2 regions of the Methylobacterium nigriterrae genome follow, and region 1 is predicted to be linked to the other one. Evidence: predicted binding sites of a transcription regulator. Region 1 holds the regulator's gene; the other holds the start of a gene.
What was found. The regulator HrcA, encoded in region 1, represses chaperone genes, less so after heat shock. The targets are predictions, from matches to a motif close to GTTAGCACTCNCNNNNNGNGAGTGCTAAC.
Positions count from the first base shown of each region.

Region 2: a site for HrcA is predicted at 4,796-4,824, ahead of groES (co-chaperone GroES). Genes of this name have one in related genera too.

Region 1 covers NZ_JBAWTG010000001.1:130,264-138,464, forward strand. The annotation lists gene WDW90_RS00620 (class I SAM-dependent RNA methyltransferase) at 1-898, opposite strand, end outside; gene WDW90_RS00625 (TlyA family RNA methyltransferase) at 891-1,652, opposite strand; gene WDW90_RS00630 (superoxide dismutase family protein) at 1,749-2,300, shown strand; gene WDW90_RS00635 (MFS family transporter) at 2,337-3,692, opposite strand; gene WDW90_RS00640 (alpha/beta fold hydrolase) at 3,787-4,704, opposite strand; gene WDW90_RS00645 (DUF1236 domain-containing protein) at 4,907-5,707, shown strand; gene hrcA (heat-inducible transcriptional repressor HrcA) at 5,774-6,871, opposite strand; gene rph (ribonuclease PH) at 7,083-7,796, shown strand; gene rdgB (RdgB/HAM1 family non-canonical purine NTP pyrophosphatase) at 7,793-8,201, shown strand, end outside.
Region 2 covers NZ_JBAWTG010000151.1:1,727-9,927, reverse strand. The annotation lists gene WDW90_RS31885 (IS6 family transposase) at 1-749, opposite strand, end outside; partial or broken gene WDW90_RS31880 (EAL domain-containing protein) at 830-931, opposite strand; gene WDW90_RS31875 (hypothetical protein) at 1,089-1,325, shown strand; gene WDW90_RS31870 (hypothetical protein) at 1,674-1,937, shown strand; gene WDW90_RS31865 (hypothetical protein) at 2,141-2,341, shown strand; gene groL (chaperonin GroEL) at 2,676-4,307, opposite strand; gene groES (co-chaperone GroES) at 4,403-4,690, opposite strand; gene WDW90_RS31850 (transglutaminase-like domain-containing protein) at 4,998-5,813, shown strand; gene WDW90_RS31845 (hypothetical protein) at 6,538-6,786, opposite strand; gene WDW90_RS31840 (hypothetical protein) at 7,022-7,249, shown strand; gene WDW90_RS40955 (PilZ domain-containing protein) at 7,671-7,952, opposite strand; gene WDW90_RS31835 (Ros/MucR family transcriptional regulator) at 8,163-8,201, shown strand, end outside.

The DNA of each region.
Region 1 (8,201 bases):
CCGCGAGCGCGGCCGCCTCGCCCTCGACGGCGTGGACCTCGTGCGCCCGGGCGAGCGCCAGCGTGAAGGGGCCGCAGCCCGCGAACAGGTCGGCCACCCGGCGGGTCCTGCGGTCCATGGCCGCGAGCACCTCGGCCGTGAGCGCCCGCTCGCCGGCCTCGGTCGCCTGCAGGAAGCCTCCGGGCGGGGGCAGCAGGTCGGCCTCGCCCGAGGTCAGGCGGACGGGGCGGCGCTCGACCAGGGTGTCGCCGTGCAGCGAGAGCCGCGCGAGGTCGTGCTCGCCCGCGAGCCGCACGAGCGCGGCGCGCACGCCGTCGGGCGCGGGGCCGTGGCCGCGGATATCCACGTCGAGGCCGGATCCGGTCGCCGTCACCGCCACGTCGAGGGCCTTGCGGCCGTGGCCGAGCGGGGCGCTGAGGGCGCGGGCGATCTCCGGGGCGGGCGCCAGGGCCGGCACCGTGATGGGGCAGCGGTCGATCGCGACGAGGGCGTGGCTGCGGGCCTCCATCAGCCCGGCCTCGGCCCGGCCCTGCGGCGCGCGCACGTGCAGGGTGATGCGCCGCCGCCCGGCGCCGTGGGCGAGGACGAGCGGCTCCGGCTCGATGTCGATCCCGGCCTGCGACAGGGCCTGGGCGACGAGCCCGCGCTTCCAGGCCGCATAGGGACCGGGCGCGAGATGCTGCGCGGCGCAGCCGCCGCAGCGCCCGAAATACGGGCAGAACGGCGCGACGCGGTCGAGGGAGGGCTCCTCCACGGCGACGAGGTCGCCGCGGCTGCCGGCGCGGGTGATCGCGACGCGCTCGCCGGGCAGCGCGCCGGAAACCGGCGTGCCGTCCTCCGCGATGCCGTCCCCCCGCGCACCGAGGCGGCGGATCGTGACGGTGTCGGTCTCAACCATGGGTCTGTCCGGGTTCGACCGGGGCGGTGGCACCGATCAGGAATTCGCGGTTGCCGTCGCCGCCCTCGACCGGGGAGGGCACGAGGCCCAGGACGGCGAAGGCGAGCCCCTCCAGGCAGGCGCGGACCGCCTCGCAGACCTCGGCGTGGATGCCGGCGTCGCGCACGAGCCCGCCGCGCCCGACCCGGTCCCGCCCGGCCTCGAACTGCGGCTTGATCAGGGCCGCCAGGGGGGCGCCCGGCGCCAGGAGCGGCGGCAGCGCCGGCAGCACGAGGCGGAGCGAGATGAAGCTCACGTCGATTACCGCGAGGCCCGGCGGCCGCGGGATCGCCGCGCGGTCGAGGCTGCGGGCATCCGTGCCCTCGAGGCTCGTCACCCGCGGGTCCGCCCGCAGCGAGGGATGCAGCTGGCCGCGCCCGACATCGACGGCGTAGACATGGGCCGCGCCGCGCCGGAGCAGCGCGTCGGTGAAGCCGCCCGTCGAGGCGCCGACGTCGAGGCAGATCCGGCCGCGCGGATCGAGCGCGAAGGCGTCGAGGGCCGCGGCGAGCTTGAGGCCGCCCCGGGAGACGAAGGGATGGGGCTGGCGCGCCTCGATCACGGCGTCGGGCGCGAGCGCGTCCGAGGCGCGCGCCACCGCGCGGCCGTCGGCCGTGACGAGCCCGGCCGCGATGGCGGCCTGGGCCCGCGCCCGGCTCTCGTAGAAGCCCCGCTCCACCAGGAGCCGGTCGGCGCGGGGCCGGTCCCGATTCATGTCGTTCGGAAGTCTCCGCGGATCGTTTACGGTCAAGCCCTGTCGAAGGGCGGCGCGCGCGCCTAACTAGCCCAGCGTGGAGAGGAGAGCCATCACATGACACGCCTTTTGCCGTTTCTCGCGCTTCTCGCGAGCGTGCCCGCCGCCGCGACCGTCGCCCTGGCCCAGCCGGCCGAGACCCCCGCCGCCCCCGCCGCGCCCCAGACCTTCGAGAGTGAGATCCGGAACACCAAGGGCGAGCCGATCGGCACGATCGCGATCCGGGACGGCGCCAACGCGCTGGTGATGCGTCTCGCCATCAAGGCCGGCGGCCTGCCGCCCGGCTGGCACGGCATCCACTTCCACGCGGTGGGCGACTGCACGGACACCGAGAAGTTCGAGAAGTCGAAGGCCCACGTGAACCACGACCAGAGCAAGCACGGGCTCCTCAACCCCGACGGGCCGGACGAGGGCGACCTGCCGAACGTCTTCGCCGGCCAGGACGGCTCGGTGAACGCGGAGGTCTCGAGCGAGACGCCGCTCACCGGCGAGGGCGGCCTGAGGGACGGCGACGGCTCGGCGCTGATCATCCACGCCAACCCCGACGACCATTCGACCCAGCCGATCGGCGGCGCGGGCCCGCGCATCGCCTGCGCGGTGATCAAGTAGGGCGCGCGCCCTCGCGGGGCGGGGACGCCTCCCTGATCAGGCGGGCGCGAGCCTGGGCTTGGCGCCGAGCGCCTCCTCGACGGTGCCGGCGCCGTCGAGATAGCCGTGCTTCTTCGGGTTCGGCATGATCACCGAGGCCACGAAGGCGATGGCCAGCATCACGGTGACGTACCAGAAGAAGGCCGGCTCGTTGCCGGCATCCTTGAACCAGAGGGCGACGTACTCGGCCGTGCCCCCGAAGGTGGCGTTGGCGAGCGCGTAGGAGAGGCCGACGCCGAGCGCCCGCACCGTGGTGGGGAACAGCTCCGCCTTCACGATGCCGCTGATGCCCGTGTAGAAGCTGATCACCACGAGGCCGAGCGTGATCAGCGCGAAGGCGAGGACGGGGTCCTTGTTGGAGCCCAGCATCGTCATCAGCGGCACCACCATCAGGGTGCCCAGCCCGCTGTAGAGCAGCATGTTGGCCTTGCGGCCGATCCTGTCCGAGAGCGCCCCGAAGATCGGCTGGATCAGCATGTAGACGAGCAGCACGAGGGTCATCACCTGCGAGGCGGTGGTCTTCTCCATCTGCGCGGTGTTGACGAGGTATTTCTGCATGTAGGTCGTGAAGGTGTAGAAGCTGAGCGACCCGCCGGCCGTGTAGGCGAGCACCACGCAGAAGGCGCGCCAGTGCTTGGCGAGCTCGCCGAAGGTGCCGGCCTGCTCGCGGTCGCCGCCATGCACCACCGTCTCGGCGAGCGAGCGCCGCAGGTAGAGCGCCACCACCGCCGCGAGCGCGCCGATGAAGAACGGGATGCGCCAGCCGAAGGCCCTGAGCTCGTCCGCGGAGAGGATCGCCTGCAGCGAGACGAGGACGAGCGAGGCGAGCAGCTGCCCGCCGATCAGCGTCACGTACTGGAACGAGGCGTAGAAGCCGCGCTTCCCCTTCACCGCCACCTCGCTCATGTAGGTGGCGCTGGTGCCGTACTCGCCGCCGACCGAGACGCCCTGGACCATGCGGGCGAGGAGCAGCAGGACCGGGGCCGCCGTGCCGACCGTCTCGTAGGTCGGCAGCACGCCGATGGCGAGCGAGCCCGCGCACATCATCAGCACCGAGATCACCATCGAGGTGCGCCGCCCGAGCCGGTCGGCGATGCGCCCGAACAGCCAGCCGCCGATCGGCCGCATGAAGAAGCCGACCGCGAAGATGCCGGCGGTCTGCAGGAGCTGGCTGGTGCTGTCGCCCTTCGGGAAGAAGGCGGGCGCGAAGTAGAGGGCGAAGAAGGCGTAGCAGTAGAAGTCGTACCACTCGACCAGGTTGCCCGAGGACGAGCCGACGATCGCCATGATGCGTCGGCGCCGGTCTGCCGCCTCGTCCTGGGCGGACGGTGCGATCCCGATCGAGTCGGACATGGCGTTCCCCTGAACCTGTCTGTCGGCCTCGTGGCCGCTCTCGAAGACCGGACTTAGCCCCCTCACGGTGAGGTGAACAAGGCCGAGCGCGGAGTTAGGGGATGACGGGACCGGATCTGTCACCGGGGCCCGGGGCCTCGGCCGCGAGGCCGCGGCCGGCGAGCCACGCGGCGAGCGCCGCGTTGACCGCCTCCGGCGCCTCCTGCTGCACCCAGTGCGACACGCCGGGCAGGCGCCGCAGGGTGAAGTCGCTGACATAGGCGGCGTAGCCCTCCGTCAGGGCGAGGTCGAGGGCGACGTCGTCCTCGCCCCACACCATCAGGACCGGCACCGCGATGCGCGGGCTCCGGTCCGGCTCGCCGAACCCGCGCAGATTGGCCCGGTAATAGTCGATCATCGCCGTCATCGCGCCGGGCCGCAGCGCGTTGGCGCGGTAGCGTTCGAGGATGCCCGGCGGGAAGGTGCGCGCGTCGTTGGCCGTGCGGGTGAAGGCGCTGGCCAGGATGCCGGCGCGGTTCCGGGTGAGGAGCCATTCGGGCAGGCCGGGAATCTGGAAGAACGCCACGTACCAGGAGCGGGCGCGCTGGCGCCAGGAGCTCCGCAGCACCCGCCGGTAGACCTCCGGATGCGGCACGTTCATCACCACGAGGCCGTCGAGAGGAAGGCGCCGGCCGATCGCGAAGCTCCAGGCGACGAGCGCGCCCCAATCGTGCCCGACGAGGAGGCGGCGGCGCGCGCCGAGCGCGTCGAACAGGGCGGCCGCATCCTCGACGAGGTTCCCGATGCGGTAGGCGTCGCGGCGCGCCGGGCGGCTGCTCTCGCCGTAACCGCGCATGTCGGGCGCCACCGCGTGCCAGCCGAGATTCGCGAGACGGGGCAGCTGATGGCGCCAGGAGATCCGGCTCTCCGGGAATCCGTGCAGGCAGAGCGCGACGTCCGGCCCGGTTCCGGCCTCGTCCAGGGCGAAGCGGAGGCCGTTCGCCTCGATCGTTCGGGTGGTGATCCGGCTCATGCGGCTTCCGCTTCGGCCGGCCCGAAGCGGGCCGGTTCGGCGACAACGCCGGGTGCGGCCGGGGGGTCCGCCCGCGCGGTTATCGCGCTTCGATTGCAGCGTTTTCGTCGGTGCACGGAACGGTTTCAGATCCTTCCTCGTTGCGGGCCCGAGCCGGGGCCGGTTGGGTCCCGCCGACGGAAACGGGACAGGGACACACGCCATGAACAAGCTCGTTCGGAGCACGATGACGGCCGCCCTCTTGGTGGCAGGTGCCGCGACGGCCTTCGCGCAGCAGGGCGCGGGTGGAGGCGGCGCGGGCGGCGCCGGAGGCGGGGCCGGCGGGGCCGGAATGGGAGCGGGCGGCGGCGCGGGAGCGGGCGGCGGCGCGGGAGCCGGGGGTGGCGGCATGCGCGGCGGCGAGGGTGGCGGCGCCGGCACGCGCGGCGGCGCGGAGGGTGCGGGCGGCGCCGAGCGCGCGCCGGGCGGGGCGGGGCAGGGCGGCGCGGCCCGCGAGCCCGGACAGGCCGGCCAGCGCGGCGGCCGCGAGGAGGGCGGCGCGGCCCAGCGCGCCCCCGAGACCGGCGGGCGCGCGGGCGAACGGGGCGGCGCCGAGCGCGGCGACCGCAACGAGCGCGGAGGCGCAGAGCGGGGGGGCGCGGAGCGGGGAGGCGCAGAGCGCGGCGCGCGCGGTGACCGCAACGAGCGCGGAGGCGCAGAGCGCGGCGAGCGCGGCGGCGCGGGCCATGTCGAGGCGCGGGGCGCCGCCAACCGCCTGGACACGCGCCAGCGCACCGAGTTCCGGCAGTCGATCACCCGGGTCGGCGTCTCGCCGGTGCGCAACGTGAACTTCCGGCTCAGCGTCGGCACGGCGATCCCGCGCTCGGTGACCCTGCACGCGCTGCCGCCGGCGATCCTCACCCTGGTGCCGGCCTATCGCGGCCTGCAGTTCATCCTGGTCGAGGACGACATCGTCATCATCGATCCGGACACCTACGAGATCGTGGACGTGATCCCGGCCTGAAGCCGGGCAAGCCCTCTGCTGAGGGGAGGGGAGGGGCGGTGCCGCGCGGCGCCGCCCCTCTCGCCTTCAACGCCCGCCCTCGAGCAGGCGCGAGACCACGCGGGCGGTGTAGTCCACCATCGGCACGATGCGGGCATAGTTGAGCCGCGTCGGCCCGATCACCCCGACGACGCCGACGATCTGCTGCGAGCCGTCCCGGAACGGCGCGGCGATCATCGATGAGCCCGAGAGCGAGAACAGCTTGTTCTCCGAGCCGATGAAGATGCGGACCCCCTCGCCGCCCTCGGCGCGGGCGAGGAGCTCGATCACGTCCTTCTGGGTCTCGAGATCGTTGAAGAGCAGGCGGATGCGCTCGAGATCGTCGACGGCCCGCAGGTCGTCGAGGAGGTTCGCCTGCCCCCGCACGATGAGCTGGCGCGCATCCGAGGGACCGACCGTGGTGGCGAGCCCCGCATCGACGAGGCGCTCCGTGATCGCGTCGAGCTCGCGCTTCATCGCCTGCCGGTTGGCCTCGATCTCGGCGCGCAGGGTCCCGAGGGTGCGGCCCTGCTGGAGACGGGCATTGAGGTAGTTCGAGGCTTCCTGCAGGGCGCTCGCGGGCAGGCCCGGCGGCAGGTCGAGCAGGCGGTTCTCCACCGAGCCGTCGTCCGAGACGAGGACCACGAGGGCGCGGCTCACGTCGAGGCGCACGAACTCGATGTGCTTGAGCTGCACGTTCGTCTTGGTGGTGACGACGACGCCCGCGCCCCGCGAGATGCCGGACAGGAGCGTGGAGGCTTCGGCGAGCGCGGAGTCGAAGGTGTGGCGGGAGGCGGCGGCGCGCATCTGCGCCTCGATGCGCTCCTGCTCCTCGCGGCCGACATCGCCGAGCTCGAGCATCGCGTCCACGAAGAAGCGCAGGCCCTGCTCGGTGGGCAGACGCCCGGCCGAGGTGTGCGGCGCGTAGATCAGGCCGGAATGCTCGAGATCCGCCATCACGTTGCGGATCGAGGCCGGCGAGAGCGTCATCGGCAGGATGCGCGCGAGGTTGCGCGAACCGACGGGCTCGCCGGTCGAGAGATAGCTCTCGACGATCTGTCGGAAGATCTCGCGGGCGCGGTCGTTGAGGGCGGCGAGCGCCTGGAACTGATGCGGGGCGGAGAGGGTACGGGGCGGTTCTGTCACGGTCACTGATCCTGGGCGCCGATTGTGTCCCCCTCGCGGGTTCGGATCAATCGGCTCGTGGCGCGCGGCGGCGCCTCTCCCGTCCGGGACGCTCCGGGCGCCGACGGGAGCGGCGGGGTGCGTCGCATCGAAGCCCGGTCGTGGCGCGGGTTGCCGCCCCCGCACCATCGGCCTAAGAGCCGGGCCCTGGCATCCGACAGGGAGAGTGGCGATGCGGCCCTCGAAGCGCGCACCGGACGAGTTGCGCAAGGTCACGCTCGAGCGCGCGGTGGCGCGCTACGCCGAGGGCTCCTGCCTCGTCACGTTCGGCGAGACCAAGGTCCTGTGCACGGCCTCACTCGAAGAGAGGGGCCCGCCGTGGCTGCGCGGCTCCGGCAAGGGTTGGGTCACGGCCGAATATTCCATGCTGCCCCGCGCCACGCACGAGCGCACCCGGCGCGAGGTCAATTCCGGCAAGCCCTCGGGCCGCACCCAGGAGATCCAGCGCCTGATCGGCCGCTCGCTCCGCGCCGTCACCAACCTGCCGGCCATCGGCGAGCGCCAGATCACGGTCGATTGCGACGTGCTGCAGGCCGATGGCGGCACCCGCACGGCCGCGATCACGGGCGCCTGGGTGGCGCTGCACGATTGCTTCGCGTGGATGCGCGCCCGCTCGATCATCTCGGTCGATCCCCTGCGCGAGCACGTCGCCGCGATCTCCTGCGGCATCTACAAGGGCAGCCCCGTGCTCGACCTCGACTACGCCGAGGATTCGGCGGCCGAGACCGACGCCAACTTCGTGATCACGGGCTCGGGCGGGCTCGTCGAGGTGCAGGGCACCGCCGAGGGCGTCCCGTTCACGGAGGCCGAGCTCCTCGAGCTGCTGCGCCTCGCCAAGGGCGGCGTCGAGCAGCTCGTGGCCCTGCAGAAGCAGGTGATCGCGTGAGCCACCGCATCCTGACCGGGCGGGTCGTCATCGCGACCCACAATGCCGGCAAGCTCGCGGAGATGCGCGAGCTCCTCGCCCCCTTCGGCGTCGAGGCCGTCTCGGCCAGCGAGCTCGGGCTGCCCGAGCCCGAGGAGACCGGCACGATGTTCTCGGAGAACGCGGCCATCAAGGCGCTCGCGGCCGCCAGGGCCTCGGGCCTGCCCGCCTTCGCGGACGATTCCGGCATCTGCGTCGATGCGCTGGACGGTGCGCCGGGACTGTTCTCCGCCCGCTGGGCGGGCGCGGCGAAGGATTTCTCCGCCGCCATGGCGCGGGTCGCGGCCGAGCTCGACCGCCGGGGCGCGACGGACCGGCGAGCCCACTTCGTCTCGGCCCTGGTGCTCGCCTGGCCGGACGGACACA
Region 2 (8,201 bases), on a different contig from region 1:
GCTTTGTTCGCGACGGGAAGCCCGAAGCAGTGAGCCAGCAGCTGGTTCTGCTCGCAGATGGTCCACACGCCGGCAAAGCCGAAGCCCTTGCGCAGCCACAGCATGGCTTCAAACCCCTGGATCGTGCGCCGGGCCGTATGGAAGGAGCGGAAGCCACCGACGCGCGGCATCGGCCGTTTGACCCGGAAATGGTCACTCTCGATGCCCTGCTGCAGGTGCTTGGTGACGTAGTGCGTGGGCGCGCGGGGCAGCAGGCCCTCCTCGAAGCTCGCAGCGATTGCGGGCGGATAGGTGCCGGCACCATCCGTGCCAATCCGGTCGGGTGATAGCAGCGGCTGCCCCTGCAAAGCCTTACGGAAGAAGCGTTTGGCCGCATCCAGATCGCGCTTGGCGGTGAGCAGGAAGTCGACGGGCGTGCCGTGTTTGCCGATGGCTCGGTACAGGTAGCGCCATTGGCCGCGGACCTTGATGTATGTCTCGTCGATGCGCACGGACCCGCAGTGCGGTTTGCGGAACATGCGCAGGCGGCGCTCGATCGTGGGTGCGTAGGCCAGCACCCAGCGGTTGATCGTGGAGTGGTCGACCTCCAGGCCGCGCTCCAGCAGCATCTCCTCGATGTCGCGGTAGCTGAGCGCGTAGCGCAAGTACCAGGAGACGGCCTGCACGATCAGCGCCGCCTCGAAATGCCGGCCCCTGAAGTCGCCCTTCGAGCGGTGCTTCAGCTTGGCGGCGATGGCGCTGAGGATCATGGGCGGCCTCCGGGATCGGAGGCGGCAACCTCGGCCCGTATGCCTAACGAGCCGTGAACCTCAAAAACTTCGCGACAGGCCCGGATTAGGTCCATATCGATCTTGATGAAGTCGGGCTGGAAGCTCGCCAACAGGTTGAGACCTGCACAGCCTGCCCCGAAGTCGTCCAGTGCCGTCGAGAATGCGAATGCGCTTGCGGCTGCGGGACTCAAGGGAACCGAGAGCTCACTTTACGATCTGTTCATCACGTTGAGTGATTGACGGCCGCTCTTGGCAGGATAACCCGGACAAAGGCCACGCTCTGTGCGTTAGTCCTTCGTTAGGGCTATGGAGGCCGGCATGAACGCAGCACTCATCACCATGAATAACGAGGTGGTCTGCGCCGGGTCGGAGCGCCTTCTGTCGCCATTCCGCGCTGAAGGCTTGCTCTACCGGCTCTGGGTTACCGGTACGGCGCGCGGCAGCACGGTACACATGCGGGTGAATGGACTGACCCGTGAGATGAGCCTGCGGGTGACCAGCGTGCTTCGGAGACGGGGCATTGCGGTCGATATTGCTGACGCGCAGTGGGCATGATCGAAGGTCCGTCATCGTCTCGCAACGCGGCCCACCAAAGCGCAACCGGATGATTTAGCGACGGGGTGAACACTCCGGTTCGCGCGTTGCTTCTCTGCGAGAGGGAAGAGCTATGGACGCGGCAATCGTTGAGATGAACGACAGTGTAGTCCGGCAAGGTACAGAGCACATGCTGCAGCAGCTTCGTTCTGAGGGTTTGCGGTAAGGGATGTGGGTCACTGGCACGAACCGTAGCAGCTGGTAGGTCTTGCGCAGGATCGTCATCAACCAACTCGCGAGTTTGGTGCCAGCTTGGTAGGTCTAGCTGGCATCTTCTGCGAGACGCGGGGCAGCTTTTATCTTTAGGACATGAGCATCAACCCGACGACGAGTCAGCTTGTCAAAGCTCACGTGATCACTGAGGAGGACCTGCAGTCGGCGCTTGATGCGTTCGAGGCCGATCCAGAGATCGAGAGGGTTGAGCTGGGAGGCAGCTACAGCCTGAACCCCCACGCTGCTATTGAGGCAAGCAGCTTCGCGCAACTAACCTTCGCCAGGGCAGGAGCCAGCTCCGAACTGAAACGCTCTGCTGTACGCACCGCGATCCTGCTGGCGCGGCCCGAGAAGCGGTGATGCGGGACCAGGTTGAGAGCTCGCTGGGCTCAGCTCTATGCCATCTGAGCACGAAACCAATCTCCAGTCGTTGGCACTTAGTGGGGCCTCTGAGACGGATTGGAATGGCAGGCTTCTTCGTAATCGGGAGGAGTACAGGCCGCGTCTATGGCGAGACGGCTCGTCTTGGCGCAACGGGAAAAGTGGTTTGACCTGCGGACGGGGTGTGCCTGCTCGACCGCAAGCTCGGTCGCGGTACTCGTGACTTCGGCTACGTCAAATTGGATAGCGATGCTGCGAGCTACGACGTTTACGAAATTCCGTACTCCGGCTCCGAGAACGCCACAGCGAGCGATGCGGAGGCGGAGGCACTCGTCCGCGAGCACGGCGCGCGAGTGACCGCTCTCGTCACCTACAATTCCTGAGCGCGTCGGTGCCGGTCTGCAGTGAGCACGGGCATTGTAGGAGGCCATAACTCCCCTTATCGCCCGCAGCGCCAGTGCTGCGCGGCTTTTCTGGACTGGACACGTAAAAGGCGCAGCATGCGATGATGCAACCTTCCGAAGAAGAGGCCCTCATAGCTACGGAAAAGAAGCACGGAAACCGCGAAGCTAAGAAGCCGAAAAAGCTGGTACCGAAGACAATTGCAGCCGCGCCATCAACGAAGGGCATGGTTGGAGCTGCAATAAAATCGCCGAATAATAAGTAAAGGGGCCGCCATTTGGCGGCCCAATCGGGTCTTCATCCAAATTTGAAGGATCAGAAGTCCATGCCGCCGCCCGGCATCGCCGGAGTGCCGCTGTCCTTCTTTGGAGCGTCGGCGATCATCGCCTCGGTGGTGACGAGGAGGCCGGCGACCGAGGCCGCACCCTGCAGCGCCGACCGAACGACCTTGGCCGGATCGACGATGCCGGCCTGGAGCAGATCGACGTACTCCTCGGTCTGGGCGTTGAAGCCGTAGGTCTCGGAGCCTTCATTGTCGGTGATCTTGCCGACCACGATCGAGCCCTCCACACCGGAGTTTTCCGCAATCTGACGGATTGGAGCCTCAAGCGCTTTCAGGACGATCTTGATGCCGGCCTGCACGTCCGGGTTGTCGCTCTTGAGTTCGGCGACCGCGGCCCGGGCACGCAGCAGCGCCGTGCCGCCGCCCGGCACGATGCCCTCCTCGACCGCCGCGCGGGTGGCGTGAAGCGCATCCTCGACGCGGTCCTTCTTCTCCTTGACCTCGATCTCGGTCGAACCGCCGACGCGGATCACCGCGACGCCGCCCGCGAGCTTGGCCAAGCGCTCCTGCAGCTTCTCGCGGTCGTAGTCCGAGGTGGTCTCCTCGATCTGCGCCTTGATCTGCCCGACGCGGGCCTCGATGTCCGACTTCTCGCCGGCGCCGTCGATGATCGTGGTGTTCTCCTTCTCGATGCGCACCCGCTTGGCGCGGCCGAGCATCTCGATGGTCACGTTCTCGAGCTTGATCCCGAGATCCTCGGCGATCATCTGGCCCTGCGTCAGGACCGCGATGTCCTCGAGCATGGCCTTGCGGCGATCGCCGAAGCCCGGCGCCTTCACGGCCGCGACCTTGAGGCCGCCCCGCAGCTTGTTCACCACGAGCGTGGCCAGCGCCTCGCCCTCGATGTCCTCGGCGATGATCAGGAGCGGCTTGCCGGTCTGAACCACCGCCTCGAGGATGGGAAGGAGCGCCTGCAGCGAGGAGAGCTTCTTCTCGTGGATGAGAATGTAGGGATCGTCGAGGTCGGCGATCATCTTCTCGGCATTGGTGATGAAGTAGGGCGAGAGATAGCCGCGGTCGAACTGCATGCCCTCGACCACGTCGAGCTCGGTCACGGCAGTCTTGGCTTCCTCGGCCGTGATCACGCCCTCGTTGCCCACCTTCTGCATGGCGTGGGCGATCATGTCGCCGATCTCCTTGTCGCCATTGGCCGAGATGGTGCCGACTTGGGCGATCTCTTCCGAGGAGGCGACCTTGCGCGCACGGCCCTCGATGTCCTTCACCGCAGCCGCGACCGCCAGGTCGATGCCGCGCTTCAGGTCCATCGGGTTCATGCCGGCCGCGACATACTTCGCGCCCTCGCGCACGATCGAGGCGGCCAGGACGGTGGCGGTCGTCGTGCCGTCGCCCGCGAGATCACTCGATTTCGAGGCCACTTCGCGCACCATCTGGGCACCCATGTTCTCGAACTTGTCGGCGAGCTCGATCTCCTTGGCGACGGTGACGCCGTCCTTGGTGATGCGCGGCGCCCCGAAGCTCTTCTCGATCACGACGTTGCGGCCCTTGGGGCCGAGGGTCACCTTCACCGCGTTGGCGAGGAGTTCGACGCCCTTCAGCATCTTCTCGCGGGCATCGGACGAGAAGCGGACATCTTTGGCTGCCATGAGGTCGGATCCTTTGTGGTCGGCTCTTGCCCCAAGGCACCCCGGTATGGGCGGCCTCGAAGGGCGGATCGGGAATGTGTGAGGGCTGCCGCGTGCTAAGCGACGACGCCCATGATGTCGGATTCCTTCATGATCAACAGGTCCTGGCCGTCGATCTTGACCTCGGTGCCGGACCACTTGCCGAACAGGACCCGGTCGCCAGCCTTGACGTCGAGCGCGTTGACCCGCCCAGCCTCGTCGCGGGCCCCAGGCCCGACGGCGACGATCTCGCCTTCCTGCGGCTTCTCCTTGGCGGTGTCCGGAATGATGATGCCGCCCTTCGTCTTCTCCTCACCCTCAATACGACGGACGACGACGCGGTCGTGCAATGGACGAAACTTCATGATGGGCTCCGATCAAACAGCGGCGCGAGAACTTGGGCCATTGGCGACGCCGCCGTGTTAGGACGGGCGGGTATCCGACAGTCCACATGGTCGCTTCCTGATGACCTTAGCACTCGTGGAGCCAGAGTGCTAACGATCATTGTCCCGACCGCCATCCGATCATTCTGGGACCAACTCGACAGGTCACTGCGCATTCATGCTACGCCTGGAGCCACGTTGTTTCCAATGTGGCTCGCCTGCCCGCGCTCGACTTGTCTCTCGCGGATGCTTGGAAACAAGCCTCGCGCCAATTCTCTGGAGAGACCTCATGCGCATTCTTGTCGGCTGCGAGATGACCTACGACTTCCCCCGACCCACCCCCGTCATCGCGACGCTCAACGTCCACGCCTCGCGCTTCTCTGATCTGGAGCGGCCGGACTACCTGATCACCAGCCCCTCGGTCCCCCTCGACGGCTACCGCGACAGCTTCGGCAACTGGTGCAATCGCATGGTCGCCCCAGCTGGCCGCTTCACCCTGAAAACTGACACGGTGGTACGCGACCACGGCAGTGGCGACGCGCTGGATCCCGATGCCGGGGAGGTCCCCGTCGAGACGCTGCCCTCCGACTGCATTCTGTTCCTCCTTGGCAGCCGCTACTGCGAGACCGACCGTCTTTCCAACATCGCCTGGGACCTGTTCGGGCACTTGCCCCCCGGCTGGGCCCGGGTTCAGGCCATCTGCGACTATGTCCACGACCGGATCGCCTTCGGGTACGAGCACGCGCGCCCGACCCGCACCGCCTTCGACGTGTTTGAGGAGCAGCAGGGCGTCTGCCGCGACTACGCGCATCTGGCAATCGCCTTCTGCCGTTGCCTCAACATTCCGACCCGCTACTGCAATGGCTACGTCAGTGACATCGGCCTACCCCTGCCGCACGCGCCGGGAGACTTCGCGGCCTGGATGGAGGTTTATCTCGGCGGCCGCTGGCACACCTTCGATCCGCGCAACAACAGCTCCCGCATCGGCCGGATCCTGATTGCCTACGGACGCGATGCGGCCGACGTGCCGCTGACCCTGACCTTCGGGGCAAACACCCTCACGGAATTTCGGGTGACAACGGAGGAAGCACCACCCCTTTCGTAAGACGACGCACCCGGACGCGAAGCACACCGACGGAGCCATCTCACGAGTTCCGAAATCTCAATGACCTTCGGCTGCGTCGTCAGCCGGACCATCTGCGGACGTCCGGCCGTCCACTACGCCACATGGTAGATGCGAGCGAGACACCCCATATCCTCAACATGATCACTTTCACGCCGAACCCTCATTCCCTACGGGTTGCTCCCTCCCAGACCGAGCCCGGTCGCTTTGATTGGGCAATTCTGAAGGACGGCGTGGTGGTGCGCCGATCCATCCGCTCATTCGGATCGGAAGGGACTTCGGCTGCAGACGGCGAAACGGCACTACGAGAGGTTACTGCGCTCTGGCGAGATGCCAAATAACCGTGTGACACAGAAGCTCTCTATCGATAGCTTCTGCCGGTCTCATGTGACGCGACCGATATCGTGTCAGACGCTCTCCAGCACCATCGCACGCCAGTCTGAATGTTCTGGGTCTATTTGGACGATGTGCATATTCGCTTCGTCCAAGGCGTTGAGGCCCCCAGCTCCTTGGATGATGCTAACTCGTGTCGAAGCCTGACGGTGTGAACACCGCCGCAACCTGCAACACTCGCATCCGTTGATCGGCTCGCCTGCCGGCTCAACCAGAGGTAGACGAAGACGGCGTCGAGCTTGGCCTCACGCAAGGCGAGGCTGGCGCAGGGCTCGGACAAGGCTCAGTGCGCTCGGGAAGAAGGGGCATCGCGTCAGCGTTCCGGATCGCTAACGAGTTCGCAGGCACCGCCGAGGTGCCTCTCGATGGCCCACATGGCGGCGTCGAGGGTGGGATAGGGGATATATGGGCCACCGAGCTGGGATCCGGGGTCGGGCACGATGGTGAACTCGTTTGAAGGGGTCTGCCGGATCGTGCCGAGGGGGCGCCCGAGCTGGTCCTCTAGGCGCCACGTGCAGTCGGCCGACTTGGGCGCCCCGACTGGTGTCACGACCACGTCCATGGTCACGCCTCCGAATGCAAGATAACAGGCGCCCGCACGATGAACGTCTGGGGCGCCCAGGTCGATGCTCCGGCCTACTTAGAAGCGCGGAGCCATCGAGGCCGCCCTCGCCCAGCATCATTGATAAAATCGATACAAACTATTGACGGCATCTGTTTGAATGATGCCGCACCGCAAGACATATCCCTCTCACACAGCAGGGCACAGGCCCTGAAACTCGATAGGGATTAACACCATGACCATTCGCACTCTTGTTCTCGCTGCTCTTGCGTCAGCCATCCTGGCCGGCACTGCCATGGCGGATGACCGCCTCAACGTCACCCCGACGCTCTACCGTGAGCAGGCCCGCGCCACCGCAGCCGTGCGCCCAGCTTCTGAGCTGACGACTACGCCGGCGCTGACTGCGCGTGCTCCCACAACCCGGCGCGTCGTTGCTGAGGCCGTTGATACCTCGGCCCGCTAAGGTGGCCTGCGCTACCGCAGACACCCGCTCTCGGCATCGCCCCGGCCTCGTGCTGGGGCTTTTTCATTTTCTGTTCAATCCCTTACCCGACTGAGGCCGATCGCGCGTGGATTGGGCGTTATGGAGCCAACGGGGTCACTGCCGCTGCGCCGGTTGAACTCAGGCAAGGAGAAGGCAGGCTCCCTGATTCGTCGAGACCGCTTTGCAGCGTCTGGCTGATCTCGCCCGCATCGGCCGATCCACCTGATGTGACGGCTGCGGCAGCTAAGATGGCTCGGCCGCCTCCTGAAATCCGCTGGCATCGATCTACTTGCTTGAGAAGGCGGCCTTGCTGAGGGGCAGCCTCGCCCATTCGGCAGGTGGCGGCAAACAGCCGAGAGCCGGCGACCCGTACACTGCGGGCGCGACCGGCGCCGTGCTTCTAACCCGGCATGACTTCGGGGGCGGCTCGCCCTTCCAAGAACGTCACCCCCACTTCGCTCGTGTGCCGCCACATCACGCGGGCTCTGTGGGGACGGCTACTCTGACCGACGAACAAGTCGAAGTGCTTGGGTACCGTTGTCTCTGTCGGAAACAGGACACGCGCTCCGCCGGTGGAGAAGGCCTGCACTACACAGTCAACGGTTACTGAAGAGCCTTGCTCGAAGGCCGCGCGGCCGGCAAGGCATGTCTGTGCGCGTAAGTCTCTGCGGCGCTCATGCATACACGAGTGCTATCACGGCGTTATTAAGGGAGCACTACCTCAATCGTCGAAACGCCGAGGGAATCTGCACATAGAAATTGACATTCGAAAGAGTACAACCAGCCAGCCGTACGCATCCGCTCTATGGGAAAAATCTGATTTCATGGGAACGCGATCTGCTCTAGCGGTTCTGAATTCGAAATACGTTTTTATACGCTGGAGGAGTTCAGCATGATCAACGCTGGAGAACTGTCTCAGGATAAGCACCTC